DNA from 4 places in the Pseudoalteromonas sp. H103 genome. Region 1 is predicted to be linked to each of the others. Evidence: predicted binding sites of a transcription regulator. Region 1 holds the regulator's gene; each other region holds the start of a gene.
What was found. The regulator sigma-54, encoded in region 1, starts transcription at its own class of promoters, with help from an activator protein. The targets are predictions, from matches to a motif close to GTTGGCACGNNNNTNGNNT.
Positions count from the first base shown of each region.

Region 2: a site for sigma-54 is predicted at 1,197-1,215, ahead of ATS74_RS19760 (DUF1328 domain-containing protein). Genes of this name have one in related genera too.
Region 3: a site for sigma-54 is predicted at 1,038-1,056, ahead of ATS74_RS14300 (DUF2726 domain-containing protein). Genes of this name have one in related genera too.
Region 4: a site for sigma-54 is predicted at 846-864, ahead of ATS74_RS05300 (TorF family putative porin). Genes of this name have one in related genera too.

Region 1 covers NZ_LOFG01000001.1:71,715-73,919, reverse strand. Annotated here, with positions in the region: gene lptB (LPS export ABC transporter ATP-binding protein) at 1-179, shown strand, start outside; gene ATS74_RS00390 (RNA polymerase factor sigma-54) at 249-1,748, shown strand; gene hpf (ribosome hibernation promoting factor) at 1,775-2,062, shown strand; gene ATS74_RS00380 (PTS sugar transporter subunit IIA) at 2,067-2,205, shown strand, end outside.
Region 2 covers NZ_LOFG01000016.1:452,561-454,765, forward strand. Annotated here, with positions in the region: gene csrA (carbon storage regulator CsrA) at 1-87, shown strand, start outside; gene ATS74_RS14250 (YcxB family protein) at 138-605, opposite strand; gene ATS74_RS14255 (hypothetical protein) at 736-927, opposite strand; gene ATS74_RS19760 (DUF1328 domain-containing protein) at 984-1,157, opposite strand; gene ATS74_RS14260 (OadG family protein) at 1,686-1,931, shown strand; gene oadA (sodium-extruding oxaloacetate decarboxylase subunit alpha) at 1,943-2,205, shown strand, end outside.
Region 3 covers NZ_LOFG01000016.1:462,956-465,160, reverse strand. Annotated here, with positions in the region: gene folE2 (GTP cyclohydrolase FolE2) at 59-979, shown strand; gene ATS74_RS14300 (DUF2726 domain-containing protein) at 1,096-1,692, shown strand; gene mtnN (5'-methylthioadenosine/S-adenosylhomocysteine nucleosidase) at 1,813-2,205, shown strand, end outside.
Region 4 covers NZ_LOFG01000005.1:12,524-14,728, forward strand. Annotated here, with positions in the region: gene ATS74_RS05295 (hypothetical protein) at 1-685, shown strand, start outside; gene ATS74_RS05300 (TorF family putative porin) at 965-1,651, shown strand; gene ATS74_RS05305 (ABC transporter permease/M1 family aminopeptidase) at 2,039-2,205, opposite strand, start outside.

The sequences.
Region 1 (2,205 bases):
TTAAAAATCGTGGGATTGGTGTATTAATTACCGATCATAACGTAAGAGAAACCCTTGATGTTTGTGAAAAAGCCTACATTGTTTCTCATGGAGAGTTAATCGCTTCTGGTACACCAGAGCACGTATTAAATGACAAAACGGTACGCGATGTTTATTTAGGCGAGCAATTTAGGCTGTAACATTTACGCCATGTCTTTAAGCATCTGCTAGTATTAATTATAACAACATAAAAGGATTGTTAGAGATACATGAGGCAATCATTACAGCTGCGCATGGGCCAGCAACTTACAATGACTCCACAACTGCAACAAGCAATTCGTTTGTTGCAACTCAGTACATTGGATCTCCAGCAAGAAATACAAGAAGCGCTTGATAGCAATCCGCTTCTAGAAGTAGATGAACAAGATTACACGGAAGAATCAGCTGGCAAAAACGAGCAAAAAGCAGATAACGATGAATTAACCGTAAGTGCTAATGCCGACGAAAAACCAAGCGAGTACGAGCAAGACAGTGGTGAAGCACTTACTAAAGACACCGTAAGTGACGAAATGGCTATGGATGTAAGCTGGGATGAGTACATGAGCGCAGCTCCTGCTTCATCATCAGGCCCTATGCCAGAAGATGAGTCTATTTATCAAGGTGCTTCAACCGAAACTCTTCACGAATACCTAATGTGGCAATTACAGCTCACGCCGTTTAGCCCTACTGATGAAGCAATTGCAATAGCGATTGTTGAAGCAGTCGATGACTCAGGTATATTAACGCTAAGCTGTGAAGATATTTTAGAAAGCTTTAATCAAGAGAACGACGACGAAGGCGAAGTTGAACTTGATGAAATAGAAGCCGTTTTAAAACGTATTCAGTTGTTTGATCCGGTGGGTATAGCAGCTCGTAGCTTACAAGAGTGTTTGTGTATTCAGCTAAATCAGTTTGATAAAGATACGCCTTTTATCAATGAAACAAAGATGATTTTAACCGATCATATTGACCTATTAGCGGCTCGCGACTATCGTACATTAATGAAGAAAACTAAGCTCAAAGAAGACGAGCTTAAAGAAGTAATGACGTTAATTCACACTCTAAACCCTAAGCCAGCAGATACTATTGTAAGGGAAGAATCAGAGTATGTGATCCCCGATGTATCAGTTAAAAAAATAAAAGGCCGTTGGGTAGTTGAGCTAAACCCAGATAGCATGCCTAAGATACGTGTTAATAGCCAATATGCAGCTATGTCACGAACAGTTAAATCTAGTGGTGACAGTCAATTTATTCGCTCTCATTTACAAGAAGCTAAATGGTTTATAAAGAGCCTAGAGAGTAGAAACGACACACTACTAAAAGTAACTAATTGTATTGTTAAGCAACAACAGGGCTTTTTTGAACACGGTCCAGAAGCCATGAAACCTATGGTTTTAAACGATGTTGCTGAAATGGTAGAAATGCACGAGTCGACTATTTCGCGTGTAACTACTCAAAAGTATATGCACACGCCACGTGGTATATTTGAGCTTAAATACTTTTTCTCAAGCCACGTAAGCACCGAAAATGGTGGTGAGTGTTCATCTACAGCAATACGTGCTTTGATTAAAAAACTGATTGCCGCAGAAAACTCAGCAAAACCATTGAGTGATAGTAAAATTGCGGATATATTGGCTGAGCAAGGAATTAAAGTAGCTAGACGCACAATCGCAAAATACCGCGAATCTCTGGCTATTCCACCGTCTAATCAACGAAAGAGTTTGATATAAGACGCAAAACAAAGAGGAAAACGCTTATGCAACTAAACTTAACTGGTCGTCATGTAGATGTTACTGATTCATTAAGAGACTACGTAAATAATAAATTTGCAAAGCTAGAAAGGCATTCTGATCATATAAACAATGTTCATGTCATTCTCGATGTAGAAAAACTTAACCAAAAAGCTGAAGCTACAATCCATGTAAGTGGTGCAGAGTTATTTGCATCTACCGAACATCAAGACATGTATGCTGCCATAGACTCGTTGATTGACAAGCTCGATCGTCAAGTTATTAAACACAAAGAGAAGCTTGCTCGACATTAATATGATGAAATTAAGCTCACTTATATGCCAGGACTGCAGCAAAGCTGCGGTCCTTTTTAATAGCAAAAAAAGAATTTTAGAGTTTATTAGCGAACTCGCTCATGAAAAGCTTCCTTATCTTTCTCAGCAAGATATTTTGTGTG
Region 2 (2,205 bases), on a different contig from region 1:
GCACCTAAAGACGTATCTGTGCACCGTGAAGAGATTTACATGCGCATACAAGCTGAGAAGTCGAACCCTAATCCGGGCAATGCTTAATCAACACGTATACGTAGTTGAGTAATTTACTCAGCTAGTTAAAAAGCCACTCACTGAGTGGCTTTTTTGTTTATAAAATCGAGTGTTTCTGGGCTTAGTATTTGTTTTGAGATGTATTGCATACCGCTTTTATTTTTAATTAACAAACCGTTTGGTGTATTTACTACCTCAGTTATATCTTGCCATGCTAGTTGGTAGCTTTTGTAATGATTAGAGGATTTAATCCCTTCATCATCAAAAGTGAGCGTAACCTCGGAGCCTGATGCTCTGCTAAACATTTGCCTAGTAACCCACCAAGGTCGGCGGTAGTAAAATGCTACGCATTCCAGCACGGCTAACATGATCATAAATGTACCTAGGTAATGATCGTCCAATCCATAAATCCCAAATAAACCAAGTGCAATAAGTAGTACTAGTAAAAAATACTTGGGTTTGGCGCGTTTACTATAAGGAAGCGACTCGTCAAAGCACTCGTAAAAATAAGGTTTATCAAGCGTGTAGGTAGTTGTGAATGCCATATTGTATTTACTTAAAGCGTATTTTTTGACATTTTAACAGTAAGCCCCTAAATGAGCAGCTTTAAAGTGAGGATTTTATTGCAGGCACAAAAAAACGGCTCGTAAGCCGCTTTTTTCTAAAGGCGAAGAATTAACAGTTAGTTTCTTCTGCGTTAACGCCTTCTTTTACATTTTCACATGCATCTTCAACAGAGTTTTGCACGTCAGTTACTGCTTCATCAATACGCTCACCAGCTTCTTCTGCGTGGTTGTCTTCACAACCCATCATGAAAAAACCTGCAAATACTGCGATTAGTGCTGCTTTTAAAGTTGTAGAGTTCATAGTGTAATTCCTTGTAAGTATTAATTAATTTAGTGTTTGTTAGTCGTATGCCTTATCTACCTGGGTGATTTACCACGTAGCGCACCTGAAACTAATGAAATCACTAAAAGTACTAAAAAGATAAAAAATATAATTTTTGCTATACCAGCTGCGGCACCTGCTATGCCACCAAAACCTAACACTGCAGCGATTAAAGCAATAACTAAAAATGTGATTGTCCAGCGTAACATTGTCTTCTCCTTGGTTTATCAAATCGTTCGAAATAACTAATGCCAGTTACATGCCAGTTTATTTTATTGTTATTTATCAATTGCTTAATTGTTTTTTGATAATTATAGGTAACTATTGGCTTAGTAATTTTTACGCTTTGTTATGTAACTTATTCACACCTATGTAATTTTAGTAAACAAGATATATAGATAGCTAAGTTTAACGTTTTTTGGTAAGACCAATTTACATTTTATCAATTGGCTTTAACGTTACTATACCTGTAACGCGCTATTTTTAATGGTATTTATGGATTGTTAAAGTTATGGATATAACCTTTGCCTATAACCGTTATTTTTATCATCTATACGTAGTAGTGTTTATGGCTGTTTTAGCTATGTTAACCAAGGGGGTGATATGTTATTTTTATTTTAATTGGTTTTACCAATTTACAAGGTGTAGACAAAGCTATTAGTTTTGTTATCATCCAGTGAATAATTATTTAAATAAATCGATTTTTTATTTCGATGTGGGTTTTAAGGGGGAGAGTAATGGATATAGGTGCTCTACTTACAACTGCAGGTAGCTTAATGCTAACCGGTATGGTTGGGGTGTTTGTATTTTTGTCGATATTAATTGGTGCGGTTGTTCTTATGTCTAACTTGATTGCGCGTTTTAGCGAACCAGAAGTGACAACACCAGTTAAATCACCGTCTTTTAAATCTCAAGGTGTGCCTAGTGAGCACATCGCTGCTATTAGTGCTGCCATTGCTCAGTACAAATCAAATAATAACTAAGGGGCACACACATGGCTAAATTAAAGTTAACAGAATTAGTATTACGCGACGCTCACCAGTCTTTATTAGCAACACGTATGCGTTTAGACGACATGCTTCCTATTGCAAGCAAGTTAGATGATGCAGGTTATTGGTCGATTGAATCATGGGGCGGCGCAACATTTGATTCATGTATTCGTTATTTAGGTGAAGATCCGTGGGAGCGTATTCGTGCACTTAAAAAGGCAATGCCAAACACTAAACAGCAAATGCTATTACGCGGCCAAAACCTATT
Region 3 (2,205 bases), on a different contig from region 1:
AATAAATTATTTAGTGTAAAATGCAGCGCTTTATTATGACCAATAACGAGTAGCGTACATGCAAACCAACATGCCCGATATAGCTGATACGGCTCCCGCCTTACAAACAGGTAAGTTAGACTGGGTTGGTATGGGCGAAATAGAACTGCCATTTATTTTTGAATCAAAAGATTTAGCACCCGTTACCGTTAATGCAAAAGCGCGTGCATTTGTTAACTTGCATAAAGAAGATGCTAAAGGCATCCATATGTCGCGCTTATTTTTAGCGCTCGACCTACTTTCTACCGAGCAACAAGTTAACCCGCAAACTATTGCACAGGCACTCGATACATTTATAACAAGCCATGAAGGCTTAAGTGATAAAGCGCAAATAGAGTTTAAGTTTGAATTACCGCTACGTCGTAAATCACTATTAAGCGGCAAAGCCGGTTGGAAAAGCTACCCTATAACGCTTACCAGCACCATTGAAAATAACGTTATTAGCTACGAGTTAACCGTAGATGTAACTTACTCATCTACCTGCCCGTGCTCTGCAGCACTTGCAAGGCAGCTTATTCAAAATGCCTTTAATGAAAAGTTTAACCAAGAGACGCTAAGTCAAAAAGATGTGCACGAATGGCTAGGCACCACGCAAGGTATTGTAGCTACGCCCCACTCACAGCGCTCAATTGCCAATGTAAAAGTTAAACTTGATAGCTCATGCGATGAATTTGACGTTGTTAATTTAATTAATACCTTAGAAGCTGAACTTAAAACACCGGTTCAAGCGGCAGTAAAACGCGAAGATGAGCAAGAATTTGCCCGCCTTAATGGTCAAAACTTAATGTTTTGTGAAGATGCTGCTCGTAAAATTAAAGCTGTTCTTGAAAACGATAACTTTAGTGATTATTGGCTGCAAATAAATCATTACGAATCACTGCATGCACACGACGCTGTGGCTATTGCGGTTAAAGGTGTTAGCGGCGGCTATAAAGCTTAACTTCCTTGAAATGATAGTTTATAAATTCATACGGTAATTAACTCATAACACAAAGTTTTTAGGCACGTAAATTGCTTTAGTTGAGCAGTGTCAATTTGTTGTTATGGAGTTACCGTATGGAATTCGCTTTATTATCAATTTTAGTATTAGTGGTTGGGGCCTCAATTGTTGCGTCAAAATTTAATGATGATGGCGGTAACCCGTATCCTTTTACCCGTAAACAAACTGTGTTTACGCAGGTTGAAGGCGCATTTTTAAACCTGTTAGAACGTGCAGTTGGCGATCAATATAAAATAGTCAGCCGTGTTAAATTAATCGACGTGATTGATTGTAAGCAAGGCCTTTCGGCAAAATCTAAACGTGCTGCTTTAGCAAAAGCTAAAAATAAACAACTCGACTTTGTATTAATCGACAAAGAAAAGTTGACCATTGTTGCCGCTGTTGACTTAGTTAACAACGCCAATAAAGATGGCCACAAAGCCCAACGCGATTGGTTTGTAAATGGCGCTTTAGAATCGGCTGGCATTCCACATATTCGTATGAAGGTTAAATCGGGCTACCGCCCTTCAGAAGTTCGCGATGCAATAATGTTTAAACTAGGAAAACCTGCAGCTGCGCAAACCCAGCGCCCAGTTCGCAACCGCGTACACAAACCTGCTGTGTTATCGCCTTCTCAAGCTAAAGCGCAAACAACCGCCTTAGCCGAAATATAAAATAGAATTAAATACTCTCCTAAAAGTATTTAAAGCGAGCTCATAAACAAGCTCGCTTTTTTGTTTTTTATAGCTAACTTCACGTATAATCAAGTTATTCAAACTCAGGAATTTAACACTATGAATGTTGGTATTATTGGCGCTATGGAGCCAGAAGTTAAAATTTTACGTGAAGCAATGCAAAACCCACAAATTTTAACTAAAGCAGGTTTCACTTTTTATACTGGCGAGTTAGCTGGAAACACAGTAACACTTGTTCAATCTGGTATTGGTAAAGTTGCTTCAACTATTGCTACCACGTTACTGATTGATAACTTTGAACCTGATTGTGTTATTAACACAGGCTCTGCCGGTGGGTTTGATCCATCATTAAGTGTTGGCGATGTAGTGATTTCGTCAGAAGTTCGTCATCACGATGTAGACGTAACCGCATTTGGCTACGAAATTGGTCAAGTTCCACAAATGCCAGCAGGCTTTAAAGCACACCCAAAATTAGTAGAAGCAGCAGAGCAA
Region 4 (2,205 bases), on a different contig from region 1:
TGTTGAATGGTTCGCCTCAACTAAAAGCGCTAAGGGTTTTCATCAAATGCTAGCAGACTTACCTGGTGCATTTGATGATGCGCTAAGTAACATTCCTCTCGAAGGTGATGTAGAGCAAAATGACTACCAACAATTTGTTGTAGGTTACTTAAGTGCATTTAATGCCACTGATGAAAAGCCAACATTAGCGCCAGCTACTCGCTTGTTAGCTATGCGTCGCCCTGATGTATTTACCCCAATTAGTAATAGCCGACTTGATGCCCTATGTGGCGCACTTGGTATTACTAAATTAAATAATCGTGATTTTGAGCGCTACTGGCAAGATATTGTGCAAAGCATACACGCTATGTCGTGGTTTAAAATGGCGAGTGGTTCAAATGAATTAGAAACACAACTTGTGGGTATTAAAGCACTACTACCCTGCTTTTTTTACTACGCAGATAAAAGCACAGCCGATAGCTCTAACTACATAAAGTTACTGAGCAAGCCTAAGCGAAGCACATCAACTACTGGAAAGACGCAGCGTAGAGGCAAAGAATCTGCAGAGATTTTAGTAGATCGCGCCCTTGCCGCCGATGATATCCCTGAACATATTCGCACTAAGCGTGATTCAATTATTAGCGAAGTACAAAAAGGTCGCGGTGTAAACGAAACAATTAGCCTTATGCGCACTATATTTGGCTAAAAACTTCTAACCTAACTGTATTTATCTGGTGCAGTTAGGTTAATTTATGCACCAGCAGTGTGCGCAACACTTCCTTCCTCATAATACTACGCTTTAATAGAAAACCTTCAAGCATCTGTTTTATATAAATAAAAAACCATTTTAAAGATAATTTAATTGAGCTGGCACATACAGTGCAAATATACCGTTAGTTAAACAATAAAAAGCCGCCAGCCAAAAGGGTTGCGAATACATAATAAAAACCTTGGCGAGCAAAAAATCATATAACGGGAAATGGACATGTTAAAACTAAAAAAAACCATCGCTATTAGCGCAATAGCATTAATGGGTGCAACATCTTTAACGTCAACAGCTGTACATGCTGAAGTAACAGCAAACGCTGCGGCAACATCTAACTATTTATGGCGTGGACAAGAGCAAACTGGTGGAGATGCTGCTGTTTCTGGTGGTATTGATTACGCAAATGAGTCTGGCTTTTATGCTGGTACTTGGGTATCAAATGCTTCATGGGCCGACGAAATGACTTATGAGCTAGACCTATACGCTGGCTTTGGTGGCGATATTAATGAAACAGTTAGCTACGATGTAGGTTACATTTACTACGCATACCCAGATGCAGCGTCTGAAGCAGATGCTGATTTCTCTGAAATTTACGGTAGCATTAGTGTAGAAGGTTTTACCTTTGGCGCAGCAATACTTGCTACTTCAGCGGCTGATGGTGATGGTACTGACTTTGGTGATTCACTTTACTTAACTGCTGATTACGGTTTTGCTGTTGGCAGCAATGGTACAGAAATGGCTCTTCACTTAGGTCATTACTCTGGTGACTTTATTGGCGACGATAATATTATTGATTACGGCGTATCAATTTCAAAAGATGGCTTTACCTTTGGTGTATCTGATACCGACATGGACGAATCAGATGTTAAAGTTTACGTAGCATACGCAGTAGACTTTACGCTATAAAAAAGAATGTGTTACTTGCTGCAACACGAAGGGCCTTTTGGCCCTTTTCTCGTTTTAGGATAGCCTAAATACCCATAACGCCCTCTAAGGTTAGCAACTAATACGCTCAACTATACGTCTTGTTTAATCAATCACTATCTCCCTGCTGTTAAATCACTTACCTGTTATACCAACTCGCTTAATTGACTAATCTGTTTTGGGTAAGAGAAACGTGCCTAAACTAGACAAAAATTCGCTATTTAGTTGTTCTAAACCAGAGGTTTTAACGCAGCAAGCTGCCACGTTTAGCCCTGAAGTAATTAAGTATTATTGAGGGTTAGTGTTATACACATTAGGTAAAACAAAAAAGGCCGCACTAAATGCGGCCTTTAAGTTAGTAGCTAACCATTAAAACTTAGCTAGGTTGTTTTTACTGTCTTTATCTACAAGCTTAATGTACGGGTCTACCCCTGCGTACACTGGCTTTTCTTTTACTTTTAGCTCAATAGTATTAGTACCAGAGACTATTTGATGCTTTTGCGAGTAAATAACAAAGTCTTCAGCGAGTAGGTTTT